DNA from 3 places in the Streptomyces sp. NPDC127097 genome. Region 3 is predicted to be linked to each of the others. Evidence: riboswitches for the same ligand, from Rfam matches in the RefSeq annotation. Region 3 holds a riboswitch; each other region holds the start of a gene.
The links. Region 3 has a riboswitch for S-adenosylmethionine ahead of ACFWJW_RS22105 (amino acid ABC transporter permease). Riboswitches for the same ligand answer to the same signal wherever they lie in the genome.
Positions count from the first base shown of each region.

Region 1 (5,356 bases), on a different contig from region 3:
CCGTGACCTGGTGGTGGACGAGGTCACGGTGGACGAGGAGTCGGCCGCTGAAACCGTCGCGGCGCGACTGGATATAGCTCCTGGAGATGCCGTGATCGTGCGGCGCCGCCGCTTCGTGCTCGATGGCAAGCCGGTGCTGCTGTCCGCCTCCTACCTCCCCGCCGCGCTGGTCGCGGGCTCGGCGATCACGCGGCCGGACACCGGGGCGGGTGGCACGTATGCCCGGCTCGCCGAGCTGGGCGCGGCTCCCGCGCGTTTCCGGGAAGAGGTGCGCTCCCGTATGCCGGCGCCGGAGGAGGCCGACCGGCTGCGCCTCCCGGCGGGCACGCCCGTCATCCTCATCAGCCGCACGGCCATCACCGCGGACGGCCGCACGGTCGAGGTCAACGAGATGATCCTCGATTCGTCCGCCTACGTGCTGGAGTACGACTTCGACGCCTGAGGGCTCACGTACGCCTGACGGCTCGCGTCGGTCTCACGGCTCACGCCGCCCGGCGGGCCGCGTACTCCGGGATTTCGGCCATCGGGGGGCGCTCCTCGGTGTCCACCTCCGTCGTGCGCGGTACGAAGCCTTGCTCCCCGCGGTCGAACTGGGTGAGCCGCGGGCGGATCAAGTGGCCGCGGGTCAGGCGTAGTTGTGCGGTCCGGTAGATGGCGGCGGCCATCCGGCCCAGCGCCTGGCCGTCCTGATGACGGTGCTTGCGCACGCCGACGTCCACCTGGGCGAGGGCGTCGAGGCCGACGGTGTGCAGGGAGTCGACGAGCAGGCCGAGCTCCACGCCGTAGCCGACCGGGAACGGCAGCCGCTCCAGGAGGGAGCGGCGGGCGGCGTACTCGCCGCCCAGGGGCTGGACGAAGCCGGCCAGCTGCGGCCAGTGGAGGTTGAGCAGGGGGCGGGCGACCAGCTCGGTGACCCGGCCGCCCTGGCCGGCCCCGGCACCTTCGGCGCCGGTCTCCAGGGGTCGGTCGTACATCGCCTTCACGAACTGGATGTCCGGGTCCGTCAGCAGCGGGCCGACGATCCCGGAGACGAAGGCGGCGGAGAATTCGCGCAGGTCGGCGTCGATGAAGCAGATGATGTCGCCGGTGGTGGCCAGGAGGGAGCGCCAGAGCACCTCGCCCTTGCCGGGCAGCGCGGGCAGCCGGGGCAGGATGCTGTCGCGGGGCACCACCCGCGCGCCGGCCGCCGCCGCGACCTCGGCGGTGCGGTCACTGGAGCCGGAGTCCAGCACCACCAGCTCGTCGACGAGGGGCACGGCCTCGGTCATCAGCTCGGCCCGGATCACCGCCACGATCGCCCCGACCGTGGCCTCCTCGTCGAGCGCGGGCAGTACGACACTGACCGTACGGCCCGTCTGGCGCTTCGCCTCCAGCAGCTGCCCCAGCGGGCGGTCAGCGGCGGACCAGGAGTGGCTGGTCAGCCAGCTCTCGACCTCTTCCAGCACGTCTACGACTCCTCGGTCACCGCCCGAACGGCGGCCTGTGTGATCCATCTCGCGGTTCGGACGACTATCTCAACTGTCAGTGCCTTCGGTTACAGTCTTGAACAACGCGGATGACCGTCGCATGTCGGGGTCGCCGCGCCACAAACGCCTGGGTTTCGGCCCAGCGCCATACCGCTCATCCAGAGGGGCAGAGGGATACGGCCCGTTGAAGCCCCGGCAACCCTCCAGCCGGTCTTGCCGCCAGGACGCTGACGTCCCGCGCGCGTGAGGCTCCCGGCTAGGGAAGGTGCCAAATCCGTCTCGTGGCGAGATTCGCCGCGAGGAAGATGAGGAGAAAGGGCCTCGCCTCCATGGCTGTGCAAGTCACCGAAAACACCCCCACCGTCGCTCTGGGCCCCGCCGCAGCCCTGTCCTGCCGCGAGTGCGGACAGCGCTTCCCGCTCGGCCCGATCTTCGCGTGCCAGGAATGTTTCGGGCCGCTCGAAGTCGCCTACGACCTGCCGAGCGGCGATCCCGAGGGCCTGCGGAAGCAGATCGAGGCCGGTCCGGACAACATCTGGCGCTACGCCCCGCTGCTGCCCGTCCCCACCGACGTGGCCGACAAGCCCAATCTCAACCCGGGCTTCACCAAGCTCGTCAAGGCCGACAACCTCGCCCGTGAGCTGGGCGTCACCGGTGGTCTGTACGTCAAGGACGACTCCGGCAACCCGACGCACTCCTTCAAGGACCGCGTCGTGGCGATCGCCGTCGAGGCCGCCCGCGCCTTCGGCTTCACCACCCTCTCCTGCTCCTCCACCGGCAACCTCGCCGGTGCGGTCGGCGCCGCGGCGCGCCGCGCCGGATTCGAGTCCTGCGTGTTCATCCCGCACGACCTGGAGGCCGGCAAGGTCGTCATGGCCGCGGTCTACGGCGGCGACCTGGTCGGCATCGAGGGCAACTACGACGACGTCAACCGCTTCTGCTCCGAGCTCATCGGCGACCCGCTGGGCGAGGGCTGGGGCTTCGTCAACGTCAATCTGCGGCCGTACTACGGCGAGGGCTCCAAGACCCTCGCGTACGAGATCTGCGAGCAGCTGGGCTGGCAGCTCCCGGACCAGATCGTCATCCCGATCGCGTCCGGCTCGCAGCTCACCAAGATCGACAAGGGGCTCAAGGAGCTGATCGCCCTCGGCCTGGTCGAGGACAAGCCGTACAAGATCTTCGGCGCCCAGGCGGAGGGCTGCTCGCCGGTGTCGGCGGCCTTCAAGGCCGGGCACGACGTGGTCCGGCCCCAGAAGCCGAACACCATCGCCAAGTCGCTGGCGATCGGCAACCCGGCCGACGGGCCGTATGTGCTCGACATCGCGCGCCGTACGGGCGGTGCCGTGGAGGATGTCAACGACGAGCAGGTCGTGGACGCGATCAAGCTGCTGGCCAGGACGGAAGGCATCTTCGCGGAGACCGCGGGCGGCGTGACCGTCGGCGTGACCAAGAAGCTGATCGAGGACGGCGTGCTCGACCCGTCCCTGACCACCGTCGTCCTGAACACCGGTGACGGCCTCAAGACACTCGACGCGGTCGCCCCCACCTCCGGGCCCACGGCCACGATCCGTCCGAACCTGGACGCGTTCCGCGCGGCCGGCCTGGCCCGCTGAGCCGCCGGCCCGTCCGGCATCCGGCGGACGAGGCCGCGACCGGCCCCCGAACTCGTACTCCGTACCCCTGGAAGGCAGAACCATGAGCGTCAAGGTCCGCATCCCCACCATCCTCCGCACGTACACCGGTGGCCAGGCCGAGGTCCCCGCCGAGGGCGCGACCCTCTCCGAGGTGATCGCCGACCTGGAGCAGAACCACCAGGGCATCGCGGCCCGTGTGCTGGACGACGCCGGCAAGCTGCGCCGTTTCGTGAACGTGTACGTCAACGACGACGATGTGCGCTTCGAGCAGGGCCTGGAGACGCCCACCCCGGACGGCGCGGGTATCTCGATCATCCCGGCGGTGGCCGGCGGCTGCTGATTTGCGCCAACTCTTCTCCTGCATGACCGGAATTGCCCCGTCCGCCGGAAAGCGGACGGGGCAATTCCATGTTGTGAAAGGAGATACTATTGGGGCGATCCCCCTCCGGATATCACCCTGCGCGTGCCGAACGCATATGTGTTCGCGATCAGTTGTGGCCAAAGTGTGGGCGGTATTTGTCGCCTAGGTGCCCTATGCCCGGCCCGACTTGCCCTGGAGAACTGGGATTTCGCCGCATATTGCCGATTCTTCGGCGCCGGATTTCTCGTCCGATTGACCTGTTGCTCTGGGCATCTGTGCAGATACATTCAGCGGCGGTCGACGCGTTCCGGCGCACACCCCACGGGCCTTTCGCGGGGTGAGGTCTGACCCGGGTCCGCGGAGTGCGGTCCTGCGCAAGGGCCAGTAATAGGGGAGTTAGGCATGGCTCAGGGCACCGTCAAGTGGTTCAACGCGGAGAAGGGGTACGGCTTCATCGCGGTCGACGGTGGTGCGGATGTTTTCGTCCACTACAGCGCGATCCAGATGGACGGCTACCGCACCCTTGAGGAGGGTCAGCGGGTCGAGTTCGAGATCTCGCAGGGCCAGAAGGGGCCGCAGGCGGACATGGTCCGGGTGGCCGGCTGAGGCGCCGACCGACTGCTGCGTGAGGAAGGCCCGTATCCCTGAGGGGGGTACGGGCCTTCGGCATGCTGCCGGACGGGCGGGCCGCGCGGCCGCGGGGTGGATGCGCCCCAACTTGTCACTTGGCCGTCAGCCCACGGGAAGGCGCCCTCGAAGTCGTTCTGCGTGCGACCGCCACACCCCGCCGATGCCCGTTCAAGCGGCTTGCGCCCACCCGTCGCCCGACCGCCACCCCTCAATGACGCCCTTCGGGCGGCTTGCACTCTCTTACCCCGAGTGCTAATCATTGCGTTAGCACTCTCCCAGTGAGAGTGACAAAGAAGGACCGGGTCGGCGAGGCCCGCGGATCGGTGGGGCAAGGAACCACACAGGTCCGTAGGTCGTCCGTCGCGGGCGCCAGCGCGGTCCGGAGCAATCCACCCCAGTCCGGGAGGACCACTTCACATGGCCAAGATCATCGCGTTCGACGAGGAGGCACGGCGCGGTCTCGAGCGCGGGATGAACCAGCTCGCCGACGCCGTCAAGGTCACCCTCGGCCCCAAGGGCCGTAACGTCGTCCTCGAGAAGAAGTGGGGCGCCCCCACGATCACCAACGATGGTGTGTCCATCGCCAAGGAGATCGAGCTCGAGGACCCGTACGAGAAGATCGGCGCCGAGCTGGTCAAGGAGGTCGCGAAGAAGACGGACGACGTCGCCGGTGACGGCACGACGACCGCGACCGTCCTGGCCCAGGCTCTGGTCCGCGAGGGCCTGCGCAACGTCGCCGCCGGCGCCAACCCGATGGCCCTCAAGCGCGGTATCGAGCGCGCCGTCGAGGCCGTCTCCGCCGCCCTGCTGGAGCAGGCCAAGGACGTGGAGACCAAGGAGCAGATCGCTTCGACCGCCTCCATCTCCGCCGCTGACACCCAGATCGGTGAGCTGATCGCCGAGGCCATGGACAAGGTCGGCAAGGAAGGCGTCATCACCGTCGAGGAGTCCCAGACCTTCGGTCTGGAGCTGGAGCTCACCGAGGGTATGCGCTTCGACAAGGGCTACATCTCGGCGTACTTCGCCACCGACATGGAGCGTATGGAGGCGTCGCTCGACGACCCGTACATCCTCATCGTCAACTCCAAGATCGGCAGCGTGAAGGACCTGCTGCCGCTCCTGGAGAAGGTCATGCAGTCCGGCAAGCCGCTGCTGATCATCGCCGAGGACGTCGAGGGCGAGGCCCTGTCGACCCTGGTCGTCAACAAGATCCGTGGCACCTTCAAGTCCGTCGCCGTCAAGGCCCCGGGCTTCGGTGACCGCCG
Region 1 covers NZ_JBHXFI010000026.1:107,628-112,983, forward strand. Annotated here, with positions in the region: gene ACFWJW_RS20890 (GntR family transcriptional regulator) at 1-442, shown strand, start outside; gene ACFWJW_RS20895 (glucosyl-3-phosphoglycerate synthase) at 483-1,445, opposite strand; SAM riboswitch class I at 1,618-1,778, shown strand; gene thrC (threonine synthase) at 1,796-3,079, shown strand; gene ACFWJW_RS20905 (MoaD/ThiS family protein) at 3,162-3,440, shown strand; gene ACFWJW_RS20910 (cold-shock protein) at 3,864-4,067, shown strand; gene groL (chaperonin GroEL) at 4,509-5,356, shown strand, end outside.
Region 1: another riboswitch for S-adenosylmethionine. It lies ahead of thrC (threonine synthase); the one in region 3 lies ahead of ACFWJW_RS22105 (amino acid ABC transporter permease).

Region 2 (5,356 bases), on a different contig from region 3:
CGCTCCTCCGTCAGCGCGGCCTCGGCCTTACGGACCGCCGCCTCACCGCGCTTGACGTCGCTCAGCGCACTGCGCAGCTTGCGCCGCAGCGACTCGTTCTCCTTGCGCACCGCGTCCAGGTCCACCCGGATACGGTCGGCCTCCGTACGGGCCTCGCCACGCGCCTGCGCCAGCTCCTCGCGCAGCCGGGCCAGCTCCCGCTCGGCCTCCTCGCCGGCCCGCTCGGCGCGCGCCCGCTGGGCCTCCTCGCCGGCCGCCGCCACGAGCTTGACCCAGCCCTCGGGCCGCAGCACATAGGCCGCCGCCGCGACATCGAGCGGATCGGCGGCCGCGGGCGGGTTGCCGTGCTCCAGCGCCGCGGCCAGCTCCGGCTGCGCCTCGTGCAGCTTGCCGGCGATCCGCTGCCGGAAGACCGCGTCGCTCTCCAGCGCCGCGGCCATCGCGTTTCCGGCGAACTTGGCCCGACGAGTCGGGGTGAACCGGGCGTACTGCCGCAGCGGGGGCGGGAGTTCGGCGACCGTCAGCGCGCCGAACGACTCCGCGGTGAGCGCCACGACACGGCGCCGTACGCCCTCGGGCAGCGGTCGGTCGAGCACCTCGTCCGCCGCACCCTCGGGTACGTCGTCACGCTGGGCCCCCGGCTCCCCTTCTGGACGGTCCACCACGGCTGCATCGCTCCGATCTCAGGCGTTCGCGCCCGGACGGTCCACCAGCTCGATCTGGTCGACCGCGTTGCACCAGCGGCAGCGCACGGACTCGATGCTCTCACTGAGGACCTCGCGCTCCTCCACCTTCGGGTCCCCGGCCAGGTCCAGGTGGACGTACTCCACCACCTTGGCCTGGCGGGTCACGTCGAAACGCGTGAGGTTGCCGCACAGCGTGCAGCGCCACCGGGTTTCGGCCGTCGGCAGGGGAACAGCCATCGTGTCGTCCTCTTTCATGCTCTTCGTCATGTGCTGCTGCGCGGTTCACGCGGTGCGCCGTCGGACTGCGGAAGTACGCAAAGTACTGCCTGTAACCCTACGGCCTGACGGGGGGCGGGTGCGGGCCCCGCCCGGGTGCCGGGACCCGGCGAGGCGCTCTGTCCCGATTGCCCGCATTGAGCCATGATCACTTCATGACGGCGCCGGCCCCCTCTCCCCGTTCTCCCCGCTCGTCCGGTCTCCTCCCCCGCCGTCCGCACCCCACCCGGTCCCTGACCGCGGTGTTCTCGCGGATGACGAATGTGCTGATCGGCCTGTGCTGCGCGGTCTTCGTGCTCGGCCCCGCCTCCGGCCTGAACCGGATATACGGCACCGGCGACGCCCTGCTGAAGGCCCAGACCGCCTATTTCGAGCGGTGGGGCGTGATCCCGCTGGATCTGTGGAGCGGCTCGGTACGGGCCCTGGTCACGCCGCTCACCGCGTTGTTCGTGCACGGCAGCTGGCTGCACCTGCTCGGCAACATACTGTTTCTCTACGTCTTCGGCGCGATGGCCGAGGCGCGCATGGGCCGGCTGCCGTTCACCGCCTTCTACCTCATCATCGGCTACCTGGCGCTGCTCGGCTACGCGGCCGCCCACGCCGACTCGGGCCAGACCCTGGTCGGCGCCTCCGGCTCGATCTCCGGCGTACTGGGCGCCTTCCTCTACCTGTTCCCGACGGCCCGGGTCACCAGCCTCTTCCCGTTCCTGTTCTTCCTGCCGCTGCGCTTCCCCGCCTGGCTCGTCCTGCTGTTCTGGTTCGTCCTCCAGTGGCAGGCCGCACAGGACGACCCCCGCGGACCGGGCGTCGCCTACCTCGCCCATGTCATCGGCTTCGCCCTCGGCTTCCTCTACGCATGGGCCCGCTACGGGAGGGATAGTGTGGGGGCCACCAGGGCGAACGACCGGGCGACCGAGGAAGAGAGCCAGCCGTGATCACGTCGATCGTGCTCATCAAGACCAACGTGGACCAGATCCCGGAGATCGCCGAAAAGATCGCCGCGCTGGACGGCGTCAGCGAGGTCTACTCGGTCACCGGCGCCCACGACCTCATCGCGATGGTCCGCGTCGCCGCCCACGACGACCTCGCGGACGTCATCCCCGGCCGCATCAGCAAGGTCCCCGGCGTCGCCTCCACGGAGACGCATATCGCGTTCCGCACGTATAGCCAGCATGACCTTGAGGCCGCCTTTGCGATCGGGCTGGAGGCCTAGCCCGTCTTTTTCCCACGTTTTCGGCTGTCCCGCCGTGGGTGTTGCTCGCCGTTGCGCCTGCGGCGGGCCGGTCCGCTGCGCGGGGCTGTGGGTGCGGTGACGGGCCTCCGGGGCCTGGTGTGTGGACTGCTTCGCTTTACGTCCACACACCAGCCCCCTCCGGCCCGTCCCCTCCCGTTGGGGGAGTGAGTGACGGTGGGTGGGGGCGGGCCACCCATGCCCCTGACCATGCCGAAGCCCGCGCCGTGCCCGTGCCCGTGCCCATTGCATGTGATCTACGAGCCGCACCGGACCACTTACCGGTCCCTCGCCAAGGTTTTTCCCACCCGTCACCGCACCCGACAGCCCCGCGCAGCGGACCCCGCCCGCCGCTGGGGGTACCTCCCACGCCCTTCAGGCAGTGGGGGAGCAACGGCGAGCAACACCCACGGCGGGACAGCCGAAAACGTGGGCCAAAGGCAAAGCGCAGCGGAAAGCCAAAAACGTGGGAATCAATCCGCGCTTCGCGCGGGGACGCAACGGCCGTCCTCCGTCTGGTAGTTCCAGCGGGCGCCGTTCGTCACCAACTCCTTGACCGCTTCGAGGAAGCGGTCGACATGCTCATCGGGCGTGCCGGCGCCGAAACTGACGCGGATGGCGTTGAGGGACTTCTCGCCGGGGGCCGCCTCGGGGGCGCCGCACTCGCCGGGGTCCTGGGGCTCGCTGCCGAGGAGGGTGCGGACGAGGGGGTGGGCGCAGAAGAGGCCGTCGCGGACGCCGATGCCGTACTCGGCCGACAGGGCGGCGGCGAAGTGGGAGCTGTTCCAGCCTTCGACGACGAAGGAGAGGACGCCGACGCGTGCCGCGTCCTCGCCGAAGAGGGAGAGCACGTTCACCTCGGGTACCTCGGCCAGGCCGGCGCGGAGGCGGGCGATCAGCTCCTGTTCGCGGGCGACCAGGGCGTCGAAGCCGGCCTCGGTCAGGGCCTGGCAGGCCGAGGCGATGGCGTAGGCGCCGATGACGTTGGGCGAACCGGCCTCGTGCCGGGCCGCGGTGGTGTGCCACTCGACGTCCACCCCGCCGTCCGTGCGCCGGGAGACCTTGCGGCTGGCGCCGCCGCCGGCCAGGTACGGCGCGGCGTCCCGCAGCCAGTCCGCGCGGCCGGCCAGCACCCCGGCGCCGAACGGCGCGTAGAGCTTGTGGCCGGAGAACGCGACCCAGTCCACGTCCAGCTCGGCGAGGTCCACCGGGTGGTGCGGGACGAGCTGTGCCGCGTCCAGCACGATCCGGGCGCCGTGCGCATGCGCGGCGGCCGCCAGCTCCCGCACCGGCCACAGCTCACCGGTCACATTCGACGCACCGGTCACGCAGACCAGCGCCGGACCGTAGGGCTCGCGGGTGGCCAGCGCCTTCTCCAGGGTGTCCACGGCCTGTTGCGGGGTGCGCGGTGCGTTGAGGTAGGTGACCTCGACGTCGGAGCGCTGCTCCCACGGCAGCAGCGAGGCGTGGTGCTCGGTCTCGAAGACGAACACCCGGGTGTTCTCGGGGAGTACGGCGGCGAGCAGGTTCAGCGAGTCGGTGGTGGAGCGGGTGAAGACGACCTGGTCGCCCTCCCGTCGCCCACCACCGCCCTTGCCGGACCGGGCTTCGCCCGGGCCCCCTTCGATGCGGCAGCCGAGGAACTCGGCGATGGTGCGGCGGCTGTTCTCGAAGAGGTCGGTGGACAGCTGCGAGAGGTATCCGGCGCCGCGGTGCACGCTGCCGTAGTACGGGGCGTAGGCCGCCACGTCGTCCCAGACCCGCTGGAGGGCGGGGGCGCTGGCGGCGTAGTCCAGCGCGGCGTAGTCGACCTCGCCGCCGGTCACGAGCGGGACGAGGACATCCCGGCCGAGAACCGGCAGCGGGGCACAGACGGAGCGGTCGGCGGCAACGGCGGAAACAGACATGGCGAACTCCCGTGAGAGGTAAGCGAATTCGCCGCGTGCGGGGGTGCGGGAGGGCGCGCCGGGGCACCGCGGCGGAAAGGAAAAAGGGATGCGGGAAAGGGGCCGTCGGGCCCTATCGCATTCGCTGATTCACGGAAGTTCTCCCTCGGGGACCAGGATCCCTGGCGAGGGATCCGCGCTTGCCGCAGACCTCGCTGCCTACGGCCTGGTCATCACCCGGGGCACCCCGCCACGGAAGGAGGGTTGCCGGACAGCGGGCCGGGGCCTGCATCGCTGTCACTCGTGACCTGGGCAGAATCATGCCACACGGGCAAAGAGGCGCAAGGCCCGGTCCATATGACGGACGGGGCCTTGCGTCACACCCTGCGTTACCGCGCGCTCATGTGTTGCTGGCGGCCACCCAGCGCTCCAGCGCCCGCTTGGCCGCGCCGGAGTCGACCGAGGCGGCGGCGCGCTCGATCCCGGCCCGGATCTGCTCGGCCAGCGGGGCGTCCGCCGGCTCCAGGGCGACCAGCGCCGCCGCGGCGTTCAGCAGCACCGCGTCCCGCACCGGGCCGGTCTCCCCGTCCAGCAGCCGGCGGGCCACATCCGCGTTGTACGAGGCGTCCGCGCCGCGCAGCGCCTCCACCGGCACCAGGGGGATGCCCACGTCCCGGGGGTCGAAGGACTCCTCGCGCACCGTGCCGTCCCGGACGATCCACACCCGGGAGGTCGCGGTCGTGGTCAGCTCGTCCAGGCCGTCGTCGCCGCGGAACACCAGCGCCGACGAGCCGCGCTCGGCGAGCACCCCCGCCAGGATCGGCGCCATCCGGGCGTCCGCGACACCGGTCGCCTGGGCGCGGACCTTCGCGGGGTTGGTCAGCGGGCCGAGCACGTTGAAGGTGGTACGGATGCCGAGCTGGGCCCGCGCGTTGGCGACGTGCCGCAGCGAGGGGTGGAACTTCACCGCGAAGCAGAAGGTGATGCCCGCTTCCCGGGCGACCTCGGTGACCCGCTGCGGGGTGAGGTCGAGATTGACGCCGAGCTTCTCCAGGACGTCGGAGGCGCCGCTGGCCGAGGAGGCGGCGCGGTTGCCGTGCTTGACGACCTTGGCACCGGTGCCGGCGACCACGATCGAGGACATCGTGGAGATGTTGACGGTCTTGGCGCCGTCACCGCCGGTGCCGACGATGTCGACGCTGGGACCGGGGACCTCGATCAGCCGGGCGTGCGCGTACATGGTGCGCACCAGGCCGGAGATCTCGGCGACGGTCTCG
Region 2 covers NZ_JBHXFI010000054.1:16,976-22,331, reverse strand. Annotated here, with positions in the region: gene ACFWJW_RS30290 (NYN domain-containing protein) at 1-665, opposite strand, end outside; gene ACFWJW_RS30285 (hypothetical protein) at 684-923, opposite strand; gene ACFWJW_RS30280 (rhomboid family intramembrane serine protease) at 1,217-1,897, shown strand; gene ACFWJW_RS30275 (Lrp/AsnC family transcriptional regulator) at 1,894-2,175, shown strand; gene ACFWJW_RS30270 (aminotransferase class V-fold PLP-dependent enzyme) at 2,667-4,100, opposite strand; SAM riboswitch class IV at 4,271-4,388, opposite strand; gene trpD (anthranilate phosphoribosyltransferase) at 4,480-5,356, opposite strand, start outside.
Region 2: another riboswitch for S-adenosylmethionine. It lies ahead of ACFWJW_RS30270 (aminotransferase class V-fold PLP-dependent enzyme); the one in region 3 lies ahead of ACFWJW_RS22105 (amino acid ABC transporter permease).

Region 3 (5,356 bases):
CCTGTTCGGCTTCTTTGACGTCGGTCCGCGCGGCAGCATCACGCTCCAACTGCGCACCCGCGTGGTCAAGGACGCCAAACCCGGCGCCGGGTACGCGCTCGCCGCCGGCGACTACCGCAACCGCGACGGGTCCTGTGGTTCGGCCAAGGAAGCCTGGTACGACTTCACCATCCTCCCCGCGGGCGCGAAGCCGACGCAGTCCCCGACCGCCAAGCCGGATGAACCGGGCAAGCCGGGTGGCACGGCCGAGCCGGGCCAGGGCGCCGCGTCCGGCGGCGGTACGGGTGGTTCCGATTCCTCCGGTGGCCTCAGCCCGCAGGGCGGCGCCCAGCTCGCCGCGACCGGCTCCTCGTCGGCGCTCCCGGCGATCGCTCTCGTCGGCGGTGCCGCGATGGTGGCCGGCGCGGGTGTGGTCATCGGCGTACGCCGCCGGAAGGGCCTGGCCGGTCCGGGCGCCACGGACGTCACCGCGTAGGCCCCACCACTTCTCTAAGAACCTGACAACCCAGGATCCACGGCCTTGGCACTCAATGACGCTGGAAACAAAGGCTCCAAGGGTCCGAAGAACCAGGAAAGAGATCTTCATGAAACTGCGCCGCGCCCTGTCGGCCTCGGCCGTGACGGCCGTCCTGCTCCCCGTGGCGGTGGCCGCCGCGCCCGCTTCCCAGGCGGCCCCTGCTCCGGACACCCCGACGTGTTACGACGTCAGCAACGGGCAGTACCACGACAACACCTTCGTGGGCCGCTCGTTCGGCATACCCAAGTCGATCACTCTCGGCACCCACTGGACGGCCTACACCGCCACGCTCACCAACGCCTCGGCGAAGGAGCTGAAGTCGTTCGAACTCAGCGCCAAGCTGGGCAGTTATGTCTACAACGAGGGCGAGCGCGACCTGAGCCAGTACGGCGATCTTCAGTACTGGGACACCTCGCAGCGCGCCTGGAAGACGCTGCGCCAGGCCAATGGAAACGCCGGCGGCACCATCCCCGGCCCGAAGACGCTGAAGCCCCGCGAGTCCGTCCACATGCAGCTGCGGTTCAGGGTGAGCAAAGACCTGCCCATGAACCAGACGTACGACGCGTTCACCGGCCTCACCGGCACCTTCGTCGACCGCTGGCACGACACGGACTGCACGGCCGACGGCGAGGCCAGCGGCAGTTTCTCCCCCCGCGAGGGCTGAAACCTGCGGGAGGCTGCCGCCGTCGCGACCTGACGGCGGCAGCCCCCCCAGGGCCCGTCTTCGCACGGATCTTGCCCAGCGATTCTGATGTCACGTCCGGACCTCGGCGGCATCCCCCAGGTTCGCCCCGACTCGGTTTTGTCGTCCCACAGGTCGGGCAGGCTTTGACAACCATGTCCGAGATCTGTCTAACTTACGCCGCAGATCGGTCATGAGTGTCAGCGACAAGCCCTGGCTTGCTGACCGGCAACCCTCGCGCCGCGGTGGGGTGCCCCAGGTGAGGACCGGACCGGAAGCCTTTCGGTAAGCGCGAGGCCCCCATGGGGCTGGAACAGTGACGGTGACGGAATGTACGCAGCCTTCGTGACAGCCGCATGGCGGCGTTGCGGCTGCCTGCTGCTGTGCGCGAACCGGTCCGTCGATCTGCTCCGCGTCAACAGCGCACTGTGTACCGGCACTTGCGCCTGCCGCGCCTTCTTCCGAGGCTGACGGCTTTCTGAATCCCTGATGCCACCGCAGTCGCGGTGTGCGTCTTCCTGCCCAGCCCCCGTTCCGCGTGTCCCGTGCGCATCGTCACGCAGAGTCCTGACGGCTCTGTGGTGCCGTTGACGTATCCGTGGTCCGGGGTGTCCGAATTCGCTGGAGCCCTCCATGAGTGAATCCCCCGGCGCTGTGGTATCCCTCGCCTCAGCGCCACCTGCCGACGACGCCCCCGAACCCTCCGCCGAGCCTCGTGCCGCACCTCTTGCCGAGGCCGAACGGCCGGGCGACGACACCGCACCGCGGCCACTGGCGGCACAGCGGGTGCTGCCGCTGCGCAGGCCGGGCCGGTGGATCGCCACGGCGATCGTGCTGGTGCTGGTCGCCCAGATCGCCCACGGGCTGGTGACCAACCCCTTCTATCAGTGGGACCGGTTCCAGTACTGGTTCCTGCGCCCGACGATCCTTGACGGTCTGTTCATCACCCTTGAAGTGACGGCATACAGCGCCGTGCTCGGTCTGCTCGGCGGCATCCTGATCGCCCTGGGCAGGCTCTCCCGGAGCCCGGTGCTGCGGGCGGTCAGCTGGACCTACACCTGGCTGTTCCGTTCGGTTCCGCTGATCGTGGTGCTGCTGTTCCTCTACAACTTCAGCGCGCTGTACAAGACGCTGAGCCTCGGGGTGCCGTTCGGTCCCGCCTTCTTCACCTTCGACGAGTCCCGGCTCGCCACCGACCTCGTCGTCGCGGTCGTCGGACTCAGCCTGAACGAGGCGGCGTACGCGTCCGAGGTGGTGCGGAGCGGCATCCTCGCGGTCGACCAGGGGCAGCACGAGGCGGCATTGGCACTCGGTCTGCCGAAGAGCTATCAGTTCACGAAGATCGTCTTCCCGCAGGCCCTGCGGTCCATCACCCCGAACTACGTCAATCTGCTGATCAATCTGATCAAGAGCACCTCGCTCGTCTTCTATGTGTCGCTGCTCGATCTGTTCGGCTCCGCGCAGAGCATGGGCAGCACCTACCCGGGTGACATCGTCCCGCTGTTGCTGGTCGCCACCGTCTGGTACCTGATCCTCACGAGTGCGGTCTCCGTCGTGCAGTTCTACGTCGAGCGGTACTTCTCCCGGGGCGCGACGCGCACCCTTCCGCCGACGCCGTTGCAGAAGGTGCGGACGGGTCTGCGTGATCTGCGGGCCCGAGCCCGGAGGGAGGCGGCGATATGACCATCGAGACCGCTGAGAGCACCGATTTGACTGAGTTCCCTGACACCACCGACACCACCGATATGACGGACACCACGGACACGACGGACGCGACGGGCGCCACTGACACCACCGAGATGCGGCCTGCTGCGGTCGAGGTTCACGGTGTGCACAAGTGGTACGGCGCTCACCGGGTGCTGGACGGCGTCGAGTTGATCGTGCGGCCGGGCGAGGTCACCGTGATTCTCGGGCCGTCCGGGTCCGGCAAGTCCACCCTGCTGCGGGTGATCAACCACCTGGAGAAGCCCGAGGTCGGGTACGTCAGCGTGAACGGTGAGCTGATCGGCGTACGCCGGCACGGCGGGCGCAGCGCGGCGGGGGCCGCGCCGGCCGCGGGCCGGGCGAGGCTCAAGGAGTTGAGCGAACGGGTCATCCTGGGCCAGCGCAGCCGGATCGGCTTCGTGTTCCAGAACTTCAACCTCTTCCCGCACCTGACCGCGCTGGACAACGTGGCCGCCGCTCCCGTGGCCACCGGGAAGCTGACCAAGCCCGAGGCGCAGGAGCTGGCCCGCGAACTGCTCGGTCGGGTGGGCCTGGCCGAGAAGGCCGGCGCCTATCCGCGCCAGCTGTCCGGCGGCCAGCAGCAGAGGGTGGCCATCGCCCGCGCCCTCGCCCTGCGGCCGGGGGTCATCCTCTTCGACGAACCCACCTCCGCGCTCGATCCCGAACTGGTCGGCGAGGTGCTGGCCGTCATCAAGGACCTGGCCACCAGCGGCACCACGCTCATCATCGTCACCCACGAGATCGGCTTCGCGCGTGAGGTCGCCGACCGGATCGTCTTCCTCGACGAGGGCCGGATCGTCGAACAGGGCCCGCCCAGCGTGGTGCTGGATCACCCGGAACACGAGCGGACCAGGGACTTCCTGAGCAAGGTGCTCTGACCCCGCCGTTCGGCCCACTGCCCGCCGCCCGCCCGGGCTCGCGTACCCCCACACCACCGAAGAACCGCCCCCACACACCGCCGAAGAACAACCCCCAACACGCACCGAAGAACCCCCCACCCGTCACCCGAAGAACAAGCAACACGCCACCACAACCGCTCACCCAATCAAGGACAGCCATGCGCACCCTCAGCCTCCGCAGCAGACTCCTCCGCGGCCTCACCGCGGGCACCACCGTCGCCGCCCTCGCCACCGGCCTCGCCGCCTGCGGGGGTAACAGCGACGCGGCCGGCACGTCCGACGGCAAGCCGTCCGGGACGGTCACCGTGGGGGCCCTTTCCAACGGTGCCGCCAAGGAGACCGAGCTCAAGGTCTCCGAGGTCAAGTCCATCAGCGGCAAGCTGCCCAAGCCGATCGCCAAGAAGGGCAAGCTGGTCATCGGCGTCGGCGCCCTGCCCACCGGCTCCGTGCCGCTGAACTTCGTCGGCGACGACCAGAAGACGCTCACCGGAGCCGAGCCCGACTTCGGCCGGCTGGTGGCCGCGGTCCTCGGCCTCAAGCCCGAGCTGAAGAACGTCACCTGGGAGAACCTGTTCGTCGGCATCGACAGCGGCAAGGTCGATGCGGCCTTCTCCAACGTCACCGACACCGAGGAGCGCAAGAAGAAGTACGAGTTCGCCACCTACCGGCAGGACAACCTGGGGTTCGAGGTGCCCAAGAAGAGCACCTGGGCCTTCGGCGGCGACTACAAGAACCTGGCCGGCAAGACGGTCTCGGTGAGCCGGGGCACCAACCAGGAGAAGGTTCTGCTGGAGTGGAAGGCGAAGCTGAAGAAGGAGGGCAAGGACCTCACCGTCAAGTACTACCCGGACAACAACAGCGTCTACCTGGCGCTGAACAGCGGGAAGATTGACGCCCACTTCGGTCCCAACCCCAGCATCGCCTATCACACCACCCACACGGCGAATACCCCCAACGCGACCCGTAACGCCGGCAAGTTCTCCGGCGCCGGAGCGAAGCTCCAGGGACTGATCGCCGCGACCTCCAAGAAGGACAGCGGGCTGGCCGAGCCGGTCTCCGAGGCGATCAACTACCTGATCAAGCACGGCCAGTACGCCAAGTGGCTGGCCGCCTGGAACCTCTCCAACGAGGCCGTCAAGACCTCCCAGGTCAACCCGCCCGGCCTGCCGCTCGACAACTCCTGATCAACGCTCGCACGGGCGTCTGCCGCCCGGGACTCCGGCGTCACGTCGAGACCCGGGCGCACCGGCCCGCCCCGTCCGCCACGGACGACACCGATGCCATGGATGTCACGGATGACACCGATGCCACAGATGACACGGAGCCTTCTCACCGCTATGTCCACCAGCGTCTCTCCTTCCCCCGCGCAGCGTCCGGCCGAACCGCACGTCCTGGACAACGCCGTCTGGGCCGCGCTGACCGGCCCGCACGCCCGGATCGCCGAGCGCGTCGGCCGCGCCGCCCGCTACCGCCCGGACATGTGCCCCTTCAGCGCCCTCGCCGACCCGGCCGACCCGGCGGCCTGGGACGACC
Region 3 covers NZ_JBHXFI010000029.1:41,028-46,383, forward strand. Annotated here, with positions in the region: gene ACFWJW_RS22095 (LPXTG cell wall anchor domain-containing protein) at 1-475, shown strand, start outside; gene ACFWJW_RS22100 (hypothetical protein) at 585-1,181, shown strand; SAM riboswitch class IV at 1,389-1,497, shown strand; gene ACFWJW_RS22105 (amino acid ABC transporter permease) at 1,833-2,882, shown strand; gene ACFWJW_RS22110 (amino acid ABC transporter ATP-binding protein) at 2,999-3,802, shown strand; gene ACFWJW_RS22115 (ABC transporter substrate-binding protein) at 3,982-5,007, shown strand; gene ACFWJW_RS22120 (GNAT family N-acetyltransferase) at 5,161-5,356, shown strand, end outside.